DNA from 3 places in the Candidatus Symbiopectobacterium sp. NZEC127 genome. Region 1 is predicted to be linked to each of the others. Evidence: predicted binding sites of a transcription regulator. Region 1 holds the regulator's gene; each other region holds the start of a gene.
What was found. The regulator Fur, encoded in region 1, represses iron uptake genes when iron is present. The targets are predictions, from matches to a motif close to ATAATAATGAGAACNACTATCAA.
Positions count from the first base shown of each region.

Region 2: J5069_RS12685 (Nramp family divalent metal transporter) is a predicted target of Fur. The motif match lies at 4,884-4,906, and genes of this name have one in related genera.
Region 3: J5069_RS15360 (siderophore-interacting protein) is a predicted target of Fur. The motif match lies at 6,390-6,412, and genes of this name have one in related genera.

Region 1 is NZ_JAGFPG010000004.1:363,930-371,897, forward strand. It holds gene nagE (N-acetylglucosamine-specific PTS transporter subunit IIBC) at 1-173, shown strand, start outside; gene glnS (glutamine--tRNA ligase) at 401-2,059, shown strand; gene fur (ferric iron uptake transcriptional regulator) at 2,136-2,582, opposite strand; gene fldA (flavodoxin FldA) at 2,918-3,445, opposite strand; gene J5069_RS17400 (methyl-accepting chemotaxis protein) at 3,900-5,576, shown strand; gene ybfE (LexA regulated protein) at 5,652-5,939, opposite strand; gene ybfF (esterase) at 6,114-6,899, opposite strand; gene seqA (replication initiation negative regulator SeqA) at 7,121-7,654, shown strand; gene pgm (phosphoglucomutase (alpha-D-glucose-1,6-bisphosphate-dependent)) at 7,694-7,968, shown strand, end outside.
Region 2 is NZ_JAGFPG010000002.1:594,311-602,278, reverse strand. It holds gene J5069_RS12705 (MFS transporter) at 1-9, opposite strand, end outside; gene J5069_RS12700 (2-dehydro-3-deoxygalactonokinase) at 86-1,078, opposite strand; gene J5069_RS12695 (2-dehydro-3-deoxygalactonokinase) at 1,093-2,109, opposite strand; gene J5069_RS12690 (iron-containing alcohol dehydrogenase) at 2,291-3,445, opposite strand; gene J5069_RS12685 (Nramp family divalent metal transporter) at 3,607-4,845, opposite strand; gene grpE (nucleotide exchange factor GrpE) at 5,075-5,662, opposite strand; gene nadK (NAD(+) kinase) at 5,801-6,679, shown strand; gene recN (DNA repair protein RecN) at 6,767-7,968, shown strand, end outside.
Region 3 is NZ_JAGFPG010000003.1:432,461-440,428, forward strand. It holds gene msrA (peptide-methionine (S)-S-oxide reductase MsrA) at 1-125, opposite strand, end outside; gene tamA (autotransporter assembly complex protein TamA) at 362-2,098, shown strand; gene tamB (autotransporter assembly complex protein TamB) at 2,095-5,964, shown strand; gene J5069_RS15355 (gamma-glutamylcyclotransferase) at 5,967-6,308, shown strand; gene J5069_RS15360 (siderophore-interacting protein) at 6,496-7,404, shown strand; gene ppa (inorganic diphosphatase) at 7,580-7,968, opposite strand, start outside.

The DNA.
Region 1 (7,968 bases):
TCACGCGTCTGCGGCTGAATGTGGTGGATTCTGCGCAAGTGGATGAGGCCCAGGCGAAACGCCTGGGGGCGGCGGGGGTTATCCGCTTGAATAAACAGAATGTGCAAATTGTTGTGGGGACGCAGGCGGAGGCGATCGCTACGGCCTTGAAGCAAATTCACCACGAGCAGTGATGGTGTTGTTAGCGTTGAATGGTGCGGCGTGGGGTATTCCTCACGCCGCATTTTTTATCGCCGTTAGCATAACAGGACGCCCGTTTTAGATTACTTCATGCGTAATCATCCGTTGTTTTGCCTCTTTCTGTGTATTTCATAAAATTTAGTGCAAGTAACAGTTGTGTCCTGCCGTAGCTTGTTGGATCATTGCGGGTTATGTGTCGTTTTGCATCGAGGAATCAAGCATGAGTGAGGCCGAAGCCCGCCCAACCAATTTTATCCGTCAGATCATTGATGAAGATCTGGCGTCTGGAAAACACAGCCTGGTACAAACCCGTTTTCCGCCGGAACCCAATGGCTACTTGCATATCGGCCATGCCAAGTCCATTTGCCTCAATTTTGGGGTGGCGCAAGATTACAACGGTCAATGTAATCTGCGTTTTGATGACACCAACCCGGTGAAAGAGGATATCGAGTACGTCGAGTCCATCAAGCAGGATGTGCAATGGTTGGGTTTCACCTGGAGCGGTGAGATTCGCTATTCTTCTGATTATTTTGACCAGTTGCATCTATATGCGGTCGAACTGATTGGTAAAGGGCTGGCCTATGTGGATGAACTCTCTCCCGAGCAGATCCGCGAATACCGTGGCACGCTGACCTCCCCTGGTAAAAACAGCCCTTACCGCGATCGCAGCGTTCAGGAAAACCTGAACCTGTTTGAAAAAATGCGCAACGGCGGGTTTGCTGAGGGCACCGCATGTCTGCGCGCCAAGATTGACATGGCATCACCGTTCATCGTGATGCGCGATCCGGTCCTGTACCGCATCAAATTTGCCGAGCATCACCAGACCGGGAAAAAGTGGTGCATCTATCCCATGTACGATTTCACGCACTGCATTTCCGATGCGCTGGAAGGGATTACGCACTCACTGTGCACGCTGGAGTTCCAGGACAACCGCCGCCTGTACGATTGGGTGTTGGACAACATCACCATTCCTTGTCATCCGCGTCAGTATGAATTCTCGCGCTTGAACCTGGAATATGCGGTGACGTCCAAACGCAAACTGAATCAACTGGTGACGGAAAAAGTGGTTGAAGGCTGGGACGATCCTCGCATGCCAACCATCTCCGGCCTGCGCCGCCGTGGTTACACAGCTGCCTCCGTGCGTGAGTTTTGTCGTCGTATCGGCGTGACCAAACAGGATAATAATGTCGAAATGGCGGCGCTGGAATCCTGTATTCGTGACGATCTGAATGAGCATGCGCCGCGCGCCATGGCGGTGTTGGATCCGGTAAAAGTGGTTATCGAGAATCTGCCAGAAGGCCACGAAGAGTGGGTTTCCATGCCGAATCATCCGAATCAGCCGGAAATGGGAACGCGTCAGGTGCCGTTCAGCCGTGAGATTTATATCGATCGTGCCGATTTCCGTGAAGAAGCGAACAAACAGTACAAGCGTCTGGTACTGGGTAAAGAAGTGCGTTTGCGCAATGCGTATGTCATCAAGGCGGAACGGGTTGAGAAAGATGAACAGGGCGTTATCACCGCGCTGTATTGCACTTATGATGCCGAAACGTTGAGTAAAGACCCGGCTGACGGGCGTAAAGTGAAGGGCGTTATTCATTGGGTTTCTGCCGCACATGCGCTACCGGCTGAGTTCCGCCTTTACGATCGCCTGTTCAACATGCCAAATCCAGGTGCGGCGGATGACTTCCTCGCAACCATCAACCCGGATTCGCTAAAAGTGGCTCAGGGCTTTGTTGAACCGAGTTTGGCAAAGGCAGAAGTAGAAAAAGCGTATCAGTTTGAACGCGAAGGGTATTTCTGTGCCGATCGCCGCTATTCGAGCGAAACGCATCTGGTGTTTAACCGCACGGTAGGTCTGCGTGATACCTGGGTTGGCTGAGGCCAGCGTTTGACTGAAATGAAAAAACCGCCTGTTTGGGCGGTTTTTTTATGGCATCAATCAGAAAAAACCTGACTTATTTTGGGTCGTGGAGCGTTTCTTCTTCGCGGCAGTCGCCCGTACTGCAATGGCCATAGAGGTATAAACTGTGGTTAGTCAGTTTGATACCGTGTCTGTCTGCGATTTCGCGCTGACGCGCTTCGATAGATTCATCACGGAATTCAATAACGCGTCCGCAATCCAGGCAAATAAGATGGTCATGGTGGTGTTGCTGTGTCAGCTCGAACACTGACTTACCACCTTCAAAATTATGACGGGTGACAATACCGGCATCATCAAACTGGTTAAGCACGCGATAAACGGTCGCAAGACCGATCTCTTCGCCCATATCTATCAGTTTTTTATACAAATCTTCCGCGCTGACGTGATGACACTCCGGATCCTGCAACACTTCCAGAATCTTCAGTCTTGGCAGAGTGACTTTCAAGCCGGCCTTCTTTAATGCGGTGTTATTGTCAGTCATGCGGGTTTAGTCCTGTTGCTTTCTCGTCGATGGGGGCAATTAAGCCTATGACATCGGTCGGCTCAAAAATTGTAATGGCGTCTCAATTATAGAACCGCGCATTAAAAATGAAAACCATGGGATGTTAACAATACCGTCTCCATAAAGAAAGTGTGCATTTGCGCGCAATCTCTTGTTGTAAAATGGAGAAAATTGATAAACGTACAAAACCGATGGGTACTATTGTACAGGCTTAGACCAGGAAGTTAAAAAAATGTTTCTATTAATTTAATCGGTTTTATCTATTAATAAAGCCCTGACATTGCTATCAGGGCTTTTATGTAAAACAGTGGCGATCAACCGGCCAGTGATTTCAGGTTGAGCTCTTCGCTGATTTGTTTGACCCAGGCACTCACGCGTTCACCGGTCAGTTCAGGTTGACGGTCTTCATCAATCGCCAGACCGATAAAGTGGTTGTCGTCTGCCAACCCTTTAGAGGCTTCGAAATAGTAACCTTCCGTTGACCAATTGCCGACAATCGTTGCCCCGCGCGGTTCAATAATGTCGCGCAGCGTTCCCATCGCGTCACAAAAGTATTCGGCGTAATCTTCCTGGTCACCACAGCCAAACAGGGCAACGATTTTTCCATTGAAATCAATTTCTTCCAATGTCGGGAAGAAATCGTCCCAATCGCACTGGGCCTCACCATAGTACCAGGTCGGAATACCCAGCAGCAGGATATCAAACGCTTCGATATCTTCTTTGCTGCTCTTGGCGATGTCATGAACCTCTGCAACATCACTGCCCAGTTGCTGTTGGATTGTCTTGGCAATGTTTTCGGTATTGCCGGTGTCACTGCCAAAGAAAATGCCTATGAGTGCCATGGATAAAATAACCTCTTTATTCTTAATGGTATGGTGCGGTTTATCACCTACATATCAAGTAATAATATCAGACGCAGGGGGTAGGAGAAACTTGTATCTTTTCCCTGACCCAAAGCGAAAATAACCGCTATTAAGTCAGGGTTTTTATCACATAGCTCATTTGCGCAATTCCGCCAGTTTTTTTAATTACTTTAGCGGCGGCATTGTTATCACCCGTTTCCCTATCTTTGTGAAAAATATGAGTAATAACTAATTTTTAGTCACAGCGTGCTGTAGATCACGGAGGGAAACTACTAAATATTCTTTTAATATTGACGATGAAAGTAGAAGGTTCGCTGTGTGCTTGCAAACGTGAAGCATCGCGTGTTTTTCCCGTTAGGGATTGTTTCAAACCTGATGATTTTTTTAAAAATAATAACCCTACCGTACGTTATTTTATATCTGGAGCTGGCTTATGCAATTTTTTAGAAACATCGCCATCAGAACGGCAATGTTATGGGTTTTAGGGGTTTTCTGTGTGCTTTGGGGCGGTGTTTCCGTCTACACCATTTTCTCCTTCAAAGAGATGACCACGACCTCACAGACCAGTACCTTACTGGTCCATAACATGAATTTAGTCAATCAGGGCAACGATCAATATTTTCGCATGGTAACCCGTTTGGCACGGGTAGTGGATTGGCGTCGTAACGGTGAAAACACCCTGGCGGATAAAGAACAGGCGTCAGCATTGACGGCATTGAACAACCTGAAATCCGATCTGGCCACCTTTAGCAGCATCGATCATGCGGGGTTGGATGCCGCGCTGGCTGAAGCGGTGGTCCGCGATTGGGGCAACCTGATTACCCAAGGCGTTGATCCGATGTTTCAAAAGGCGCAGGCCAACGCGTTGGATGAATATCAACGCTATGCCAAGGAAACGGTGCCTGCCCTCAGTCGTCAATTCGGGGCCTCGGTAAACGCGTTTAACAAGGCAGGCTCCGATAAGTTTGCCGCAGCGGGCGTGCGTTTTCAGCAAATCACTGCCGTTGGTCAAAATATTTTGCTGACGGGATTGATTGTTGGGCTGCTGCTGCTGTTTTTCACCGATCGCTATCTGGTGGCCTGTTTGGTGAAGCCACTCGATACGCTACGCGATCACTTCAGCGCTATCGCTTCCGGGCAACTCGGCAAGCCGATTCATGATTTTGGTCGTAACTGTGTGGGGCGGTTGCTGCCTCTGCTGCGGAATATGCAAACCAGTCTGGCGACGACGGTAAGCACCATTCGTTCCAGCACCGATGCCATCTACCTTGGCGCATCCGAGATTGCTTCCGGCAATAATGACCTTTCATCGCGTACTGAACATCAGGCTTCCGCACTGGAAGAGACGGCGGCCAGCATGGAGCAGTTGACCGCAACCGTCAAACAGAATGCGGAAAACGCCAATCACGCGAGCCAATTGGCGTTGCAAGCGTCCAATACGGCGAGAAAAGGGGGCGAGATTGTCGATAACGTGGTGAAAACCATGGCGGAGATTTCAGGAAGTTCAAAACGCATCGCCGAGATCACTACGGTGATCAACGGTATTGCGTTCCAGACCAACATCCTGGCGCTTAATGCCGCCGTTGAAGCGGCGAGGGCCGGTGAACAAGGGCGCGGTTTTGCGGTGGTCGCCGGTGAAGTACGCAGTCTGGCGCAGCGCAGTGCGCAGGCGGCAAAAGAGATCGAAGGGTTGATCGCCGAATCCGCCCACTGTGTGGGCACTGGCTCTCAGCTGGTTGAAGATGCTGGCGTGACCATGAGTGACATTGTTCGTGCCGTGACCAATGTGACGGACATCATGGGGGAAATTGCCTCGGCATCCGGTGAGCAAAGCAAAGGTATCGCGCAGGTTGGACAAGCGGTGGCGGAAATGGACAGCGTGACGCAGCAAAATGCGGCATTGGTGGAGCAGGCTTCTGCGGCCGCGCTGTCGTTGGAAGAGCAGGCTGCGGTGCTCAACCGGACAGTGGCCGTGTTCCAACTGTCAGAGTCCGCCGTGCCGGTGGCCGTTCCTGCTGCGGCGCCAGTCGCTGCTCTGGCGCGTGCTGGCAGTGCGACAACCGTCAAAAAGGCGTTGCCACCGGGAAACGATAACTGGGAAAAATTTTAATCGAGCGGTTTACCGAACAATGCCGTTACCAGGGAGGGAGACAGGGCGTCATGGATGACGCCGGAAATCAACGTATCAGGATGAAAGGTCTTTGTCCGCCAGTTGCGCCAGCAACATGCGCTCAATGAGTTCACTACGGCTGATGTTCTGCATTTCAGCCAGGCTATTGAGTGCTTCCACGGCTTCCTCATTAATTTTCAATTCGATGCGACGCAAACCTCGCACCTTGTCACGACGCAATTGATTGCGCTTGTTAATTCGAAGCTGTTCGTCGCGTGAAAGCGGGTTGGTTTTGGGACGACCAGGCCGACGTTCATCCGCGAACAGATCCAACGTGGTACGGTCCGTTTGTTCTTTTGCCATAGGTAGTGCTGCTGCAAGGAAGTCTGACCAAAATGCACGCATCGGTTCAGCGTGACATTTTGATGATGTGGTTACGGTGCATAAGGCTGATTCAGCCGTCCCTCTACTGCGGGCGCCATCATACCCCAGCGAGGCTGGCGGCGACAATGGGTAACTGCCGCCGATCGCTACGGATTATGCGGGGGACACCTCAAGAAAACGGTGGATAGCGCGCAGAACCGCATCGGGCTTTTCTGCGTGAACCCAGTGACCACTGCCTGCAATCACATGCGCTTTCGCATTGGGAAACTGCTGCAACAGCGTTTCCCGATAGCGGTCGTCCAAATAAGAGGATGCGGCACCGCGAATAAACAGAATAGGTTTGCGCCAGGCGGGTACGGTTTCCCAGCCAACGATGTGCTCATACTGCTCCCACAGCACCGGGACATTGAAGCGCCATTCCCCCTGCTGAAAGGATTTCAGTAGAAATTGCACCACGCCCTCTTCCTTAAGGTGGTGACGCATGATGGCGGCGGCTTCGGTGCGACTGGTGACGCCCGCAGCGCTAACCGCCCGCAGTGCCGCAAAAACGTCATCGTGGCGACGCAGTTGATAATCGACCGGTGCAATATCAATGGCGACGATTTTCTCGATGCGGTCAGGAATCTGTGCACTCAACGCCATCGCGGTTTTCCCCCCCATGGAGTGCCCGATGATAATCACCTTATCGATAGTTAACGTATCCAGCAGTTCTTTCACATCGCTTGCCATGGCGGAGTAGTTCATTTCCGGCGTGCGCGGTGATAATCCATGGTTACGTAAGTCGACCTGAATGACATCGTGCTGCTTTTGCAGGTCACGCGCCAGAACGCCCAGATTATCCAGATTACCAAACAGACCGTGAATCAATACGATAGGCAGCGCATTAGTGGGTTGTTGCGCATTTTGCAGGCGATAATTCAATTTCATGGTGAAGTTCATTCAGAGACACAGACGCTTAGGGTATCATGACCGCTGCCGATGATGTTGCCCTGTGGAAAATGAAGGCTATGCTTTTTGCAGGTTGCAGGTAATGGGGCGAGGGAGCAGATGGGAGATCGTCTGACTTTCGATATTGTTTGTGTTATGCCGCTGTTCGGTGGTATTGATTCGCCTATATACTTCTTGCCGATTAATTAGAGTAAAAACAGTACTGGATAAAGATGAAAACTATTGAGGTCGACGAAGAGCTGTATCGTTATATTGCCAGCCACACGCAGCACATTGGTGAAAGCGCCTCGGATATTCTGCGTCGCATGTTGAATTTCCGGGCAGGACAGGTCGTCACCGCTTCTGAGGCTGCGCCAACCAAAGCGCAGACGTCAGCGAGCGTAGCTACAAAACCGCGTGATGGCGTCAGGGCGGTGCGTGAACTGCTGTTGTCCGATGAATATGCCGCGCAAAGTAAAGCCATCAATCGCTTTATGCTGGTGCTCTCCACATTATATTGCCTCGAACCGAATGCCTTTTCTGCGGCAACCGAGCAGCTTCATGGCCGCACGCGCGTGTATTTTGCTGGCGACGAACACACACTGCTTCAGCATGGCGTCCATACCAAACCCAAACATATACAGGGCACGCCCTACTGGGTCATCACCAATACCAATACGGATCGCAAGCGCAGCATGGTTGAACAAATCATGCAGTCGATGCAGTTCCCAACGGAACTTATCGAAAAAGTGTGCGGTACTATTTAGCAAATAGCGTCTTAACGAATAGCGTCAGGGAGAACGCCGATGGCTAATCACCCCAGAGCCGGACAACCCACCCGGCAAAGTGATTTGATTAATGTGGCGCAATTAACGTCACAGTATTATGTATTAGTTCCCGATGTGGAAAACGCCGCGCACGCGGTGAAGTTCGGGACCTCTGGCCACCGCGGCAGCGCGGCGCGCCACAGTTTTAACGAGGCGCATATTCTGGCCATCGCTCAGGCGATTGCCGAAGAGCGCAAAAAGCAAGGGATCACCGGTCCATGCTTCGTGGGTAAAGACACCCATGCACTGTCGGA
Region 2 (7,968 bases), on a different contig from region 1:
AGTACTCATCGTGATATTCCTATAATAATACCTGTAGGGTAAGAGGTAATGACATTCTTCTGCCTGCTAACAGGCGGAATGTTCGTTAAATAATTTTCCTGACCCGGGCAATTTCCAATGCACCTAAGCCAGACAGCGAGGGCTGATTATCATCAATCACCACCACATCACCGGTAAAAAAGGCATCATCCTTAATTAATATTTCAAAGGCGTTCTTTAATATTTTCTTGCCGCAAATCACTAATGTGGCATCCGGGGAGATATTCAGCGCTTTGCTGTTTTTGATCGCGAGAATATCCGTTTGTAATACCGCACCGAGCAAATAGTTCGCCTTTTGGTTATCACTCAGTGAAGCGAACATATCGAGAATGCGTACCGAGAAGCAGCTGCGTGCCAGACCGACGGCGGCACAATCATGCGCACCTTGCAGCAGATACTGCGCTTCTACTTCATTGGCGAACTGGTGTTTTAGCGAGCTGGCCAGAATGGTGCGCTGAGTAATCACGTCCAGTAACTCACCGGCAATGGTGGTTACGCAGCCTTCAATGCGATTATCCGCATCGACTTTAATGAATTTGGAGTGGGAACCCGGTTGGATAATCAGCGCCGGGCCGCGAATGTCCAGCGCGGCAATGGCCCCAATGGTTTCCACTTCCTCTCCGCGCATCACATCCATTTTTTCGACGTTTTCCGGCGCAACCGCGCCATCGTTGTTACGGATGCCGGGAACAAACCAAATCGGCTGATCGCTCACCTCGGGAATGACCTGTTGCACCATGCCCGCCGCCAATTCGTTAATGCCAGCGGGTGCCACAACGTGTGGGATCTCACACAGGCCAACATTGGAGGTGATCATGCCGGCAGACAGGTAGGTCACTTTAGCGTCCGGCGGTAACGCTGCCTGTGCCAGCGCGGCCTGAACCGCAGCCTGCACGCCCCGCGTCAGGGTTTCTTTACTGCCGGTGATGGCCGTGTCACGCACGCCAACTGCCTGGCTGGCTTCAGCAATAATGCGATTGTCCTGCCAGACAAAAACGCGAGTATTGGTGGTGCCGGTATCGATGGTAACGGAATACATGTTTCTCTCCTGCCTCAGCCCTGTTGCCCCAGTTCAACGCGAGCGGCGATATAGCCCGCCCCTTCCACCACCAGCCGGTCAATCTCGTCCCGCGCGGTGATAAGCGTCGCCGGGCGCGTCAGACCGAGCACGTTTTTCATCATGTGCTGGTAGATATGGCAGCGCTGCGCGTTGCCGACAAAAATCACCTCACCGTTCAGGTCAAACCCTTGCTGCTGGGCATCGGCAAACAGTTTCATGTCATCAGCCGCTATCGCCGCTTCGCAGAACAGCTTGCGCTCCGCCGGTTGGGTATCCAGTGAGAATTGAATAAAACGGGTCAGCAGGATGGTGCGCAACAGCCCGCTCTGCTGGACGCTGCGGTATGCTGCATCGGCAATCTGCTCAGAAAAGCAGTCAGGTTGGGGCTCAGCGCTTTTAACGCTGGAGCCGATAAAAGTTTCTTTCAGGACAGCGGCATACACCTGACCGCTCAGCGACGTCATGCTGCCAGCCAGTCTTCCTTGCGCATCAATGTGAATCAGCTTGGTGGTCGATCCCAATTCAATGATGGTGCACGGCAACGCGGGCTGATGGCGGCTCAGCACACCAATCGCCTGCGTTTCTTCACCACGCATTAAATCCAGCGATGCGATCCCTTCCCATCCCCCCTTGCCTGGCGCATTTTTAATACCGGGAATGAACACCACTGGAATATCAACCGGGAAAATGGCCGGGTCGCGATATTGGCGGGCAAAGGTGGCAAGATCGTCGATATTGACCGGTGCAGTCAGGTGCGGGATCTCCACCAGCCCCAGGTTAGAGGTGATCATCCCTGAAGCGATGGCAAAGCGCACATCGTTGAGCGTCAGGCTTTCCTGCGCCAGCAACTGTTGGAAACCGGCCGCAATGCCCTCTTTCAAGGCCGTATTGTTACCGGTCGCTGCCGTGCTGTTTACCCCGACGGGAATTTCATTTTTACTGATTACCGCCTGATCGTTGATCAGATAAAGGCGGGTATTGGTAGAACCACAATCAATAACCACAAACATAATCGTTAGCCTCTTATTTTCATAACATTTATAACGGGCATCAAAAATAGGGTACAGAAGTCCTCTGACGAAAAAATCTCGTCAGGTGGAATAGCTTTTTCTTATCTGGTGCGGGTCGTTATTAATAACAATTCGCACCCGATAAATAAGCGTTTATCCCTGGTGGATAACGCAGACAGAATTACAAGCAGCCCTGATAAATTTCTCGAATCTTTTCTCCGTCTGGTACGCGTGGATTATTCGATAGCACGACTTTCATGGTGGTTAATACATTATTAATCAACCAATCGAAGTGCTCTTCTTTAACGCCCAATTGCGTCAGGGTAGGCACCATATTAATGCCGGTCAGGAATTGATGAACCGCTGCCACGCTGCTTTCCGCTGCCTGCTCCTGACTCATGCCGCGCGTATCTACCCCCATGGCTTTGGCGATAGCGGCAAATTTCTCCGGTGCCGCAGGCCAGGTATATTCCATAAAGGGTTTGTAAATGGCCGCGATACCTTCCGCGTGCACCACGTCCAGCAGACCGCCCATCGGGTGCTGCAACGCGTGCGGCAGCGTGGTGCCCGCACAGTCAATTGCCATGCCTGCCAGGGAGCTGGCCAGCGTGACATTCTCCCAGGCGGCGACGTTGGTGACATCGTCATAGACCAGCGGCAGGTTCTGCGCGATCAGCTCAATCGCACGCAGGGACAGCATTTCACTGAACGGCGTGGCATTCTTGGAAATGAAGGATTCAAGAGCATGGAACAGCACGTCGGCTCCCGGCCCAGCGATCACGCGTTTTGGCAGAGTCAGCATCAATTCAGGATCGATAATGGCCGCCTTCGGGTAGATGAGCGGATTCACCAAGCCTTTCTTGTCGTTGGTTTCCGGGTTGGTGAATACCGCGGTGCGGTTAGCTTCACTGCCGGTGCCTGCGGTGGTTGGGATGAGGATGATCGGCAACGCGCGGGTGCCGACTTTACGACCAAACACGTAATCCCAGATGCTTCCTTCATTGACCGCAGAGAAGGCGATTCCTTTCGCCATGTCCATCGCGCTGCCGCCGCCCAGACCGATCACCAGATCGCATCCTTCATCGACAGCGACCTGCGCCCCTTCAGCCACCAGCGTGGACAGCGGGTTCTGCATAAAGCGATCGTAAACCGCAAACGCGACGCCCGCTTCCGTCAGCGACTGCTGCACCGCCTGCAACTGCCCGGTAGGTTTGGAACTGTCTGACGCCACCAGCAGTGCCTTTTTACCGTAAGGACGGGCAATGTCGCCCACTTGCTTGTGTCGTCCTAATCCAAAATGAAATTTGACGGGATTACTGTAATCAAAAGCTGGCATCTCTCACCTCTTATTGTTCGCATATGCGAACGCTGTTCGTATTAATGATCCAGATAATAGAGAGGAGGAAAAATGAGCGCCAGCCTTTTGATAAAAAAAATGGACTGCCATCACATTTATTGTGACGACAATCCGTTAGCCGTGAGAAATATTATGTTGCGTCAGCTGAGGAAAAACGTGCTGACCAGCAGATACGCATTAAGAGAAATAACAACAAAAACAATCACATTACCGGCATTCTGTACCCAACGACCGTTGACCATACCTCCCATCAACGCCCGATTTCCGGTAAAGGCTAACAACGGCACCAGCGCCAGCGCAATGCCGAAACTGAGCAGCACCTGGCTCAGCACCAACACGCGAGTAGGTTCCATGCCGGACATGATCACAATAAACGAGGGCAGCATGGTGACCGTGCGCCGCACCCACAGTGGAATATGAAAACGGATAAACCCTTGCATCACCACTTGACCAGCCAGCGTCCCCACGACGGTCGAAGAGAGCCCCGCAGCCACCAGGCTTAAGCCAAAAATGGTCGCAGCTGCCTTCCCTAACAGTGGATCGAGGGTGAGATAGGCACGTTCCAGATCGGCGATATCCTGATTGCCGCTAAAATGGAACGCCGCCGCCGCAGTAGCCATCATTGCCAAATTGACGAATCCGGCAATGGTCATCGCCACTGCCACGTCGATTTTGGTGGCGGCGTAGCGCTCGGCACGGGTGTGGGCCTCGCCCTGCTGGGTCAATGAAGAGTGCAGGTAAATCACGTGGGGCATAATGGTGGCCCCCAATACCCCAGCGGCCAGCAGCACCGCATCCGAAGTGGGCAACTGCGGCACAGCCATTCCGCGCACCAACGAGGCCATTTCAGGACGAGAGAAGATCAGCTCGACGATATACGCGGCAGCGACAAACAGCAGCAGACCGCCGATAATCATCTCCAGCGGCTTTTGACCGCGCTGTTGCAGCGCCAAAATCAGGAAGGTTGCAATGCCCGTGAGGATTGCGCCCTCAAGCAGCGAAACCCCCAACAGCAACTTAAAGCCGATGGCAGCACCGATAAATTCAGCCAAATCGGTTGCCATGGCGATAATCTCCGCCTGCACCCAATAGGCCCACACCGCAGGGCGAGGGAAACGATCGCGAATGTGCTCTGCCAGATTTTTCCCGGTGGCAATCCCAAGCTTGGCGGAAAGCAGTTGGATCAACATCGCCATCAGGTTGGCCCATACCACCACCCACAGCAATTGGTAGCCGTAGGCCGCCCCCGATTGAATATTGGTGGCGAAGTTACCCGGATCGATATAGCCGATCGCCGCTATAAATGCTGGCCCCATCAGGGAAAGCTTAAGCTTCCTTGATGTGCGGCTGGCCGTCTCTATCACTCGGCTCCCCGGCATACGATGACCCTTTATTACCTCTATAATGATTCACTCTGTCATGAATGATAATGATTATCAAGTGCATTTGGAGTGGTAAAACGGATTGCTGCGATAGCTAAAAATGTGATCACAGCCATATTGTTAACAAAATATAAACAAAAAACCCCAAGGTAAAGTCACTTGGGGTTTTTATTGATTTCAATTTGTTACGCCTGCCTTCAGGGCACGCGCGGGTCGCTCAGGGAAATCAGCCCTTCGCTTTGGAAACAGCGACCATCGCAGGACGCAGCAAGCGGCCGTTCAGGGTGTAACCTTTTTGCATTACCATCATTACGGAATTGGGCGCATGGTCGGCCGATTCCAGCATGGTCATGGCCTGGTGCACTTCCGGGTTAAACGGTACGTTCACGTCACCCACCACCTCGATACCAAATTTGCGCACCGCATCCAGCAACGATTTCAGCGTCAGTTCCACACCCTCAATCAACGAGGCAAGGGACTCATTGCTGCGATCGGCAGCATCCAGCGAACGCTCGAGGTTATCAATTACCGGCAGCATTTCACCCGCAAATTTTTCCAGCGCAAATTTGTGCGCTTTTTCCACGTCCATTTCAGCGCGACGGCGGATATTGTCCGTTTCGGCACGCGCGCGCAGCACGGTATCGCGCTCACGCTGCTGTAGTTCGCTCAGTTGCGCTTCCAGTTCAGCAATACGTTCATCACGCGGGTCGGCGACGTCTGTCATTGCAGGTTCCACTTCCGCATGTTGCCCCTGTGCCGCTTCCATTTGATCTACGACTTGCTCGTCAGGCGACTTCTGTTCTTTACTACTCATGAAATTCTCCGCGGTTTTAGCATTCATCTCGCTTGTTCGCTTATTATGGGGATCAAAACCGGGGATTCAAGAGAAGCAGTCACATATACCGACAGATTTCGTGATACCGGGCGGCACTGGGTAAGGAAAAGCATAACGATGACTAAACAGTTCAATTGCATTGGCATTGTGGGCCACCCGCGCCACCCCACGGCACTGGCGACGCATGAGATGTTGTATCACTGGCTGCACAGCAAGGGCTACCAGGTCATGCTGGAGCAGCATATCGCCCACGAGCTCAACCTGCCCGACGCGCTGACCGGCAGCCTGGCAGAGATCGGTATGCAAGCCGATCTGGCTGTGGTGGTGGGTGGCGACGGCAACATGCTAGGTGCCGCCCGCGTGCTCTCTCGCTATGACATTGATGTTATTGGCGTCAACCGGGGAAATCTCGGCTTCCTGACCGATCTCGATCCCGATCAGGCGCAACAGCAGCTTACCGAGGTGCTGGAAGGACGCTACCTGAGCGAACGGCGTTTTATGCTGGAAGCGCACGTGTGCCGTCGCAATCAGCCCGACAGCACCAGCACGGCGATCAACGAGGTGGTGCTACACCCCGGTAAAGTCGCCCATATGATTGAATTCGAAGTCTATATCGACGATCGCTTCGCCTTTTCCCAACGCTCGGACGGCCTGATTATCTCAACGCCCACCGGTTCCACCGCTTACTCGCTTTCCGGTGGGGGCCCCATTCTGACGCCGACACTGGATGCCATCGCGCTGGTGCCAATGTTTCCCCATACGCTTTCAGCACGGCCACTGGTGATAAACAGCAGCAGCACCATCCGCCTGAAGTTTTCTCATATCACCAACGATCTGGAGTTGAGCTGCGACAGCCAGATAACCCTGCCGGTACAGGAAGGCGAAGAGGTGCTGATTACCCGCAGCCAATACTCACTAAATTTGATACACCCAGAAAATTACAGCTATTTTAATACGTTAAGCACAAAACTAGGGTGGTCGAAAAAATTATTCTAAAATTTTGCGCGGACCACTTTACTGGTTAAAAAACGGCATTATACTGTATGTAATTACAGTCTGTTGTTACATACAGGAAGGTGATTCATGCTGGCGCAACTCACTATCAGTCATTTCGCTATCGTGCGTGAGTTAGAAATTGATTTTCAATCAGGTATGAGCGTTATCACCGGCGAAACCGGCGCAGGCAAATCCATCGCGATTGACGCACTGGGCCTGTGTCTGGGCAACCGCTCTGACGCCAGCATGGTGCGCCCTGGCGCACAGCGCGCCGATATCTGTGCCCGGTTCGCCCTCAGCGATACCCCTGCGGCGCGAGCCTGGTTGGAGCAAAACCAACTGGATGACAGCAACGAGTGCCTGCTGCGCCGAGTGATCAGTGCTGACGGGCGCTCACGTGGTTTTATCAATGGCACCGCCGTGCCGTTATCGCAGTTGCGTGAATTGGGCCAGCACCTGATTCAACTGCACGGGCAGCACGCCCATCAGTTGCTGCTTAAACCTGAACACCAACGTCACCTGCTGGATGCCTATGCCGACGAACCGCAACTGCTTACTGCCATGCAACAAATCTGGCAACAGTGGCACCAAAGCTGTCGCGATCTGGCACAGTTGCAACAAGCGAATATCGAACGTGAAGCGCGCCGTGAACTGTTGCAATACCAGCTCAAGGAGCTGAAAGAATTTGCCCCACTGCCCGGCGAATACGAGCACATTGACGTCGAATACAAACGGCTGGCTAACAGCGGCCAACTGCTGTCGCTTAGCCAGCATACTCTGCAACTGCTCAGCGAAAATGACGATCAGAACATCATGAGCATGCTCCACAGCGCAAAGCACCAGCTCGGTGAACTTGTTGCCATGGATGAAAAATTGGGCAGCGTGCTAACTATGCTGGAAGAAGCCAGCATTCAAATCAGCGAAGCCAGCGATGAGTTGCGCCACTACAGCGAACAAACGGATCTTGATCCAACCCGACTCTATGAGCTGGAACAGCGCTTGTCACGCCAGATGGCGCTGGCGCGTAAACACCATATCACCCCTGAAAACCTGCCCGCATTCTACCAGCAACTGCTGGATGAACAGCAGCAACTGGCAGAACAAGAGAGCAACCATGCTACGCTCAGTCTGGCCGTCAGCGAATATCACCAACAGGCGCTTCACGCCGCGGAACAGTTACATACCCGCCGTCAGCACCATGCACTTGAACTGTCTCAGTTGATCACGGCACAAATGCATGAACTCGCCATGCCGCACGGCCACTTCTCCATTGAAGTGGAGTTCTCGCC
Region 3 (7,968 bases), on a different contig from region 1:
TCAGGAACGTGCGTCATGGAGTGTTGGCTGACAACGTGCAGGCGTGCCAGCGGCATCGGGGTGCCTCGCCCGGGCAGCGCGTCTGATTGACGGATACGTTGGTTTTTATCACTGTGCTGTGCCACGTTGTTACTCCCGCGATAATCCATGTTATTCATAGGTAGCAGAATAACTAAGAAAGTTCACGCTGTCTTTATGGTTAAAGCCCGTTTAAGGTTAAGGTGTTGCGCAACCTGCATTTTTGAAATTACTCATTACACTTTAGAGTGGGTGTAGATGAGGATGTTGAGTGGGATTGTTTTTGACATGATTTTCAACACACGCCTGTGTAGAACAATATAAACGAACGTGGGGAGTTGGCGTGTCACGATACCGTACTTTGCTTTTTGTGTGCCTGCTGGTAACTGCATCGTCCTATGCAGCGAATGTGCGCTTGCAAGTGGTGGGATTGGAAGGGGAACTACAGCGCAACGTGCGTGCGCGGTTATCGACCATCGGCCCTGATGAGGTCAGCGCCGACGGGCGCTTTCGTGCCCGGGTTGATGATGCGATCCGGCGTGGGTTGCGGGCGCTGGGGTATTACGATCCGCAAATCAATTTCGAATACCGCCCGGCAGAAAACGGTGGACGCCCACTGCTGCTGGTGACGGTGACGCCGGGCGAGCCAGTCAACATCGCGGGCACCCATGTTCTGCTGCGCGGCGATGCCAGCAGCGACAGCGATTTCCTCCAACTGCGCCGCCGCAGCCTGCCTGCGATAGGCAGCGTGCTGAACCACGGCGACTATGATGATTTCAAACGGTCATTGAATAACCTGGCGTTGCGTAAAGGGTATTTTGATGCGCACTACGACAAAAGCCAGTTGGGTGTGATCCGCGAAACGCGGGAAGCATTCTGGGATATTGATTATGACGGCGGCACTCGCTACCGTTTTGGCGACGTGCACTTTCAGGGCAGCCAAATCGATGAAGCCTATCTGCGCAATCTGATCCCGTTTAAGCAGGGCGATGAGTACACCAGCGAAGATCTGGGCGAATTTAACCGACGTTTGTCCGCCACCGGGTGGTTTACCTCGGCGGTGGTCTCCCCCAATTTCACGGCGGGAAAAACCGATAAAATGTTGCCACTGGATGCGGTCGTCACGCCGCGTGCGCGCAATTTACTGGAAACTGGGGTAGGCTTCTCCACCGACGTGGGGCCGCGCTTTCAGACCACGTGGCGGAGACCGTGGATCAACGACCGTGGACACAGTCTGGAAAGCAGCCTGAGCGTTTCGGCACCGGAACAGTCGCTGGATTTCAGTTACAAAATCCCCTTGCTGAGAAGCCCGTTGGAGCAGTTCTATTTGCTGCAAGCCGGTTTTAAACGCGAAGACCTGAATGACACCAAATCAGACGGCACCATGCTGAACGTGGCGCGCTTCTGGACGCTTAATCGCGGTTGGCAGCGCTCCATCAACCTGCGCTGGAGTCTCGATCACTTTACCCAAGGCAGTGTCACCGATACCACCATGCTGCTCTATCCCGGCCTGACGCTGAACCGCACGCGGCAGCGCGGCGGGACCATGCCCACCTGGGGCGATTCACAGCGCTATTCGCTGGATATCTCGGACACCACCTGGGGCTCGGATATCGATTTTGCGGTGATACAGGCGCAGAACGTCTGGATCCGCACGCTGGAGGATAAGCACCGTTTTGTCGCGCGTGGCAACGTCGGTTGGATTGAAACCAACAGCTTCTCCCGCGTGCCGCCGTCATTGCGCTTCTTCGCCGGGGGCGATCGCAGCATTCGCGGCTATAAATTCCGCTCCATCTCACCGCGCGATGATGAAGGCAAATTGACCGGTGCGTCAAAATTGCTGACTGGTTCTCTGGAATACCAGTACAACTTTACCGGGCGCTGGTGGGGAGCCGTGTTTGTCGATACCGGTGATGCGGTAAACGATCTCAAGATCAATGACCTGAAAACCGGTGCCGGTGTCGGGATCCGCTGGGCCTCGCCGGTGGGACCGGTCAAATTCGATTTTGCCGTTCCGGTGAACGATTCCGAGAAACGTAACGATCTCCAGTTTTATATTGGTTTGGGGCCTGAGCTATGAGCCTGATAAAGAAAATAGCCATTGGGGCCATCGCATTGTTGTTGCTGTTGCTGATCACGCTGGCAGGATTACTGTTTACCACGCCGGGGCTACATCTGTTGCTCAATGGCGCGGCGCGCTGGGTGCCGGGCTTGGAGATCGCCGAGGTGCAAGGCGGTTGGCGCGATCTGACACTGCGCGGTGTCGGGTATCAAACGCCGGGTATCACGCTTAACGCCGGTGAACTGCACCTCGCGCTTGAGCTGGGCTGCCTGGCGCGCAGCCAGATTTGTATCAATGATATTGCGCTACGCGATCTCGATGTTGTGATCGACAGCAGCGCCATGCCGCCGCCCGCAGAGGCTCCGGCCCCGAGTGCGCCGGTGGGGGAGCTCAAGGCACCGTTCCCGATACGCCTTAGCCAACTGACGCTGAACAATATCCGCGTCACGCTGGATGATACGGCGGTCTCGCTGGGCGAACTGCGCACCGGCATGCACTGGGAAGGACGCGCGTTGACCTTGCTGCCAACGCAAATCAATGCGCTGCTGGTGGCATTGCTGAAAACCAAACCAGCAGCGGATGTCGTAGAAAGTACGCTGGCTGCCACCGAGGATGGCAAAGTCACCGCATCGGAAGTGGGCGATATCGCCTCCGCCACGGCACAGGCCGCTGCCTCACCGCCGGTGGAAGCAACGCCGTCCACACCGGAAAAAGTGGCAATGCCACCCGCATTGGGCGAGCAGCTACAGGCGCTGTTTGCCAAGCCGCTGCTGCCGGCGTTGCCCGAGTTCACGCTGCCGCTTGATATAGACATTAGCGAGTTACGTGGGGAACAACTGCGGCTGACGGGCGATCAAGACATCACCCTCACCACGTTGCAATTGAAAGCCGCCACCCAACAGCAACACATTAAACTGGAAAAACTGGCAATCCAGTCGCCGCAAGGTGCCCTGCACGCGGCGGGCGAGGCCACGCTGAGTGATAACTGGCCGCTGTCGTTTGTTCTGAACGGGGTGGTGAATACCGCGCCGTTGAAAGGCGAGAAGATCAAACTGACGGTAGAGGGCAGCCTGCATGACTGGCTGAACACCACGCTTAACCTGTCCGGGCCGCAGCGTGCGCTGCTCACCCTGAAAGCGCAGTTGGCCCAGCCTGAATTGCCGTTGGCGTTGACCGTGCAGTCTGAACGTCTCGCCTGGCCGTTAACCGGAGAAGCGGAGTATCAGGCCAATAATCTGGCGTTAAGTCTGACCGGGAAAGCCACCGATTATGCCTTAAAGATCAACGGTGATATTCGCGGTAGCGCCGTGCCGCCCGCCACGCTGGCATTGGAAGGCAAAGGCAATTTACAGCAGTTTGATATCAGCCCGCTGCGACTCTCTGCGTTGCAAGGCACCACCGAATTGCGCGCGCTGGTGGACTGGAGCAAGGCCATCAGTTGGCGCAGCGAGCTGGTGCTGGATGGCATTAATACGGCGAAACAATGGCCGGAATGGCCGGCGCGCATTGATGGCAAGGTAAGCACGCGCGGCAGTTTCTACGGCGGTAACTGGCAGGTGGCGGTCACCGAACTGCGCCTGAACGGCAATATCAAGCAAAACAAACTGACGGCGCAAGGCTCGTTGAATGGCAATGCGGCGGGACAGTGGCACATTCCCGGCATCAACCTGGCGTTGGGGCGGAACCAGCTGAACGTCAAAGGCGATTTAGGTCAGCAATGGCAACTGGACGGCGTCATTGATGCGCCTGCGTTAAACGGTGCGTTGCCGGGGCTGGCGGGTCGCGTTGCCGGTACGGTACGGCTGCGTGGCAACCACACCGCACCGCAGCTGTTGGCAGATCTCAATGCCACAGGGCTGCGCTGGCAGGGCTTATCGATCAACCGCCTGACGCTGGAAAGCGATGTGCGCTCGGAGGCGCAAGTGAATGGCCGCATGGCGTTGCGCGTTGAGCAATTGCAGCAGGAAGGGCTGAAGGTTTCTCTGCTGACGCTGAACGCTCAGGGTAATGAGCAGCAGCATCAGTTGCGCTTGAACGTGGAGGGGGAACCCGTCGCCGGACAACTGACATTGACCGGGCATTTCGACCGGGCGCAGCAGCGCTGGCGCGGCACGCTGGATCAAACCCAGTTCACTACGCCGGTGGGAGAATGGCGTTTGTCGCCCTCAATGTCGCTGGATTACCAGCAAGCGCTGGCGCGCATCACGCTCGGTGCACACTGTTGGCAAAACCCAAATGCGGAGCTGTGCGTGCCGCGAGCCGTCGATATTGGTCCCAGCGGCCAGGCCAGCGTGGTGTTGAACCGTTTTGATTTGAAGATGCTGGAACCGTTTTTGGGCGCAGACACTGCGCTGAGCGGGGTATTTACCGGCCGAGCCGACGTTGCCTGGCAACCGGGCGGCGGGCTGCCGCAGGCAAAAGTCGCGCTCACCGGAAACAAGGTTGCGCTGCGCCAGCAGATGAACGGCAACACGCTGCCTGTCGATTTTGACACTTTCACGCTGAATGCGGACCTCGATCGCGGCCGTGCAGCGCTGGGGTGGCGTATCGCCATTCACAATAACGGCCAGTTCCGCGGTGATATTCAGGTGACGGACCCGCAGGGGCGACGCCAACTGGGGGGCGATATTGCCATCGACAAGATCTCCCTTGCGCTGCTGAATCCAGCGCTGAGTCGGGGAGAAAAAGCGGCGGGTATGCTGAACGGCGCGTTGCGCGTTGGCGGTAATGTGCGTCAGCCGCAGTTAAACGGACAGCTGGCACTGGAAGGGCTGGACATCGACGGTCACTGGATGCCGGTGGATCTGACCGATGGCCGTTTGGCTGTGAGCTTTAACGGCATGAGCTCTACGCTACAGGGCTTTCTGAAAACCACGCAAGGGCAGCTTAATCTCAACGGTGATGCGGATTGGCATCAGCCGGAGGCGTGGCGGGCACGTATTGCAGCGAAGGGCGACCGCGTTCGTGTCACGCTGCCGCCGACGGTGCGGCTGGATGTTTCGCCGGATATCGAGTTTGTCGCCACGCCGCAGCTCTTCACGCTCAATGGTTCGGTCAGGGTGCCTTGGGCGCGTATTACCGTACAACAGATGCCGGAAAATGCGGTGGATGTCTCCTCCGATGAAGTGCTGTTGGATGAACAGCGCCAGCCTTTAACGCGCAACACCGCAGCGATCCCCATCAACAGTAACCTGACCATTCGCGTGGGGGACGATGTACGCCTTGATGCCTTTGGCCTGCGAGCCAGTTTGCAAGGCGATCTGAAAATGGTGCAGGACGAGCGCGGTTTGGGGCTGAACGGCCAGATCAACATCCCTACCGGACGTTTCAAGGCCTACGGGCAGGATTTGATTGTGCAAAAAGGGATTCTGGTGTTCTCCGGGCCGCCAGCCGAACCGAATTTGAACATCGAAGCGGTGCGCAATCCTGATAATACGGCGGATGGTGTGACGGCGGGTGTGCGCATCACCGGCGCGGCCAGCGCGCCGCACATCGAGGTGTTTTCCACCCCGACATTATCGCAACAAGAAGCATTATCTTACCTGTTACGAGGTCAAGGGCTGGACAGCACCGGTTCAGACAGTAATATGATGACCTCGGCCTTAGTAGGGTTAGGGGTTGCACAAAGTGGTCAAGTTGTGGGTAAAATCGGCGAGGCCTTTGGCGTAAGTGATTTAGCTCTGGATACACAGGGCGCTGGCGACGACTCTCAGGTTGTGGTCAGCGGTTACGTCCTCCCAGGCCTTCAGGTCAGATACGGCATTGGCATATTTGACTCTTTAGCAACGTTGACGTTGCGTTATCGGTTAATGCCAAGACTCTATTTGGAAGCGGTGTCAGGTCTTGATCAGGCACTGAATGTGCTCTATCAGTTCGAGTTTTAGCGATGCGAATTATTGTTTATGGCAGTTTACGACGCAAACAGGGAAACAGTCACTGGATGACGAACGCACAGTGGCTAGGGGATTGTCAGCTCGGTGGTTACGAGATGTATGACCTTGGCCATTATCCTGCGGTGGTAGTCGGGGAGGGGGAAATTTTTTGCGAAGTATATCGCATAAGCTCATCCATCCTGACGGAACTCGATGCGCTAAAGCGTGATGGTCACGATTATAAGCGCGAGTTGATCAACACCCCGCTCGGGAGCGCGTGGATCTATCTGTATCAACACTCGGTAACAGGGTTGCCGCGTATCGACAATGGTGATTGGTTGACGCGCGAGCAGTAATGATACCACGTAGTGTGTAAATACCATCGTAACCGGCGCGGTGTCGGTTACGGTTCACGCCATTTCGTTATCCTTCTATTAACAATAATGTTTCTCATTATCAATCCCGAATGCTAAGGTAAACGCCCCCTTTTGGGCCGGCGCGGGGCCATTCTGGCTGCCCCAGCGGAATAAGATGAGAAAGGTCATGGCAGAAAAACAAAGATACCGCATTTTTAACGTCGTGCTGGCGCGCAAGGTGTACCTGACGCCTTCGCTGATGCGCTGCGTATTTTCCGGCGAATCGGTGCGTCAGATGAAAATGGATGCACCGGATCAACGCATCAAGCTGCTGCTTCCTCCCGCCGAGGGCGTTTACCCCGATTTGCCAGATAGTGATGACTGGTATCGTCAGTGGTTGGCGCTGCCCAAGGCACAGCGGCCGGTGATGCGTACTTACACCCTGCGCGAGGTGGATGCGGCTAACGGTGAAATGGCGGTAGAGTTTGTGGTTCATGGCACCGAGGGCCCGGCGTCTGCCTGGGCAATACAGGCGCAAGCGGGGGATGCATTGCGCATCGTTGCGCCGTGCGTGGGAGAGTATGAAGGTGACAGCGGTGGCTATGAGTGGCTGCCGCCAGCGGAGATGACCCACGCCTTGCTGATTGGCGATGAAACCGCGTTACCTGCTATCAAGGGCATTCTGGAACAGTTGGCGCAGTATACTACCCCCGTGCAGGTGCAGGCGTTTATCGAAGTGCCGCTGGAAGCCGACTGTGTAGATATGAGCGCGTTTGCCTTTGCCGAGGTACACTGGCTGCCGCGTAAGCCGCAGGGAACCTCTTACGGCGAGCGACTGCTGCACAGCGTGCGAACGCATGTGAGTTTGCCGGAGAGGCGCCCAGAAGCAGAAACTACCGAATTGCATGACGTGGCAGAAGGCGAGTTGCTGTGGGAGTCGGCCAGTCAGACGCACGGCCAATTTTTTGGCTGGGTGGCGGCGGAGTCATCGGTGGTGAAAAACCTGCGACGTTACCTATCCGGTGAACGTCAGGTGCCACGCGACATCATCACGTTTATGGCTTACTGGAGCCGCGAACGGCAGCGCGATGTTTGACAGATTGCTGAAAACAAAACGGCGAGGAGAGCCCTCGCCGTCAGACTGATGACACAGTCGCTTTACCTCGTCATCCTCGGCGTAAGCCGGGGATCTTTGCCAGAAGAAACGCGTTTCACCTGCAAGAGATTCCCGCCTTCGCGGGAATGACGGTGGAAGTAGATGCGTTGCGCAATTATTTCTTCGCGCGTTCGAAGGAGGCAACGATCTCGGCTTTGGCCGCTTCCACGTCTTCCCAACCTTCAACTTTCACCCATTTGCCTTTTTCCAGCGCTTTGTATTGCTCGAAGAAGTGGGCAATTTGGCCACGCAGCAGTTCCGGCAGATCGTTCACATCCTTGATGTGATCGTATTCTTTGCTCAGTTTGGTGTGCGGCACCGCAACCACTTTGGCATCTTCACCGGATTCGTCGGTCATTTTCAACACGCCAACCGGACGGCAGCGGATCACTGAACCGGGTTGCAGCGGGTAAGGGGTCGGCACCAGCACGTCAACCGGGTCACCGTCCAGAGACAGGGTGTTGTTGATGTAGCCGTAGTTGCACGGGTAGAACATGGCGGTCG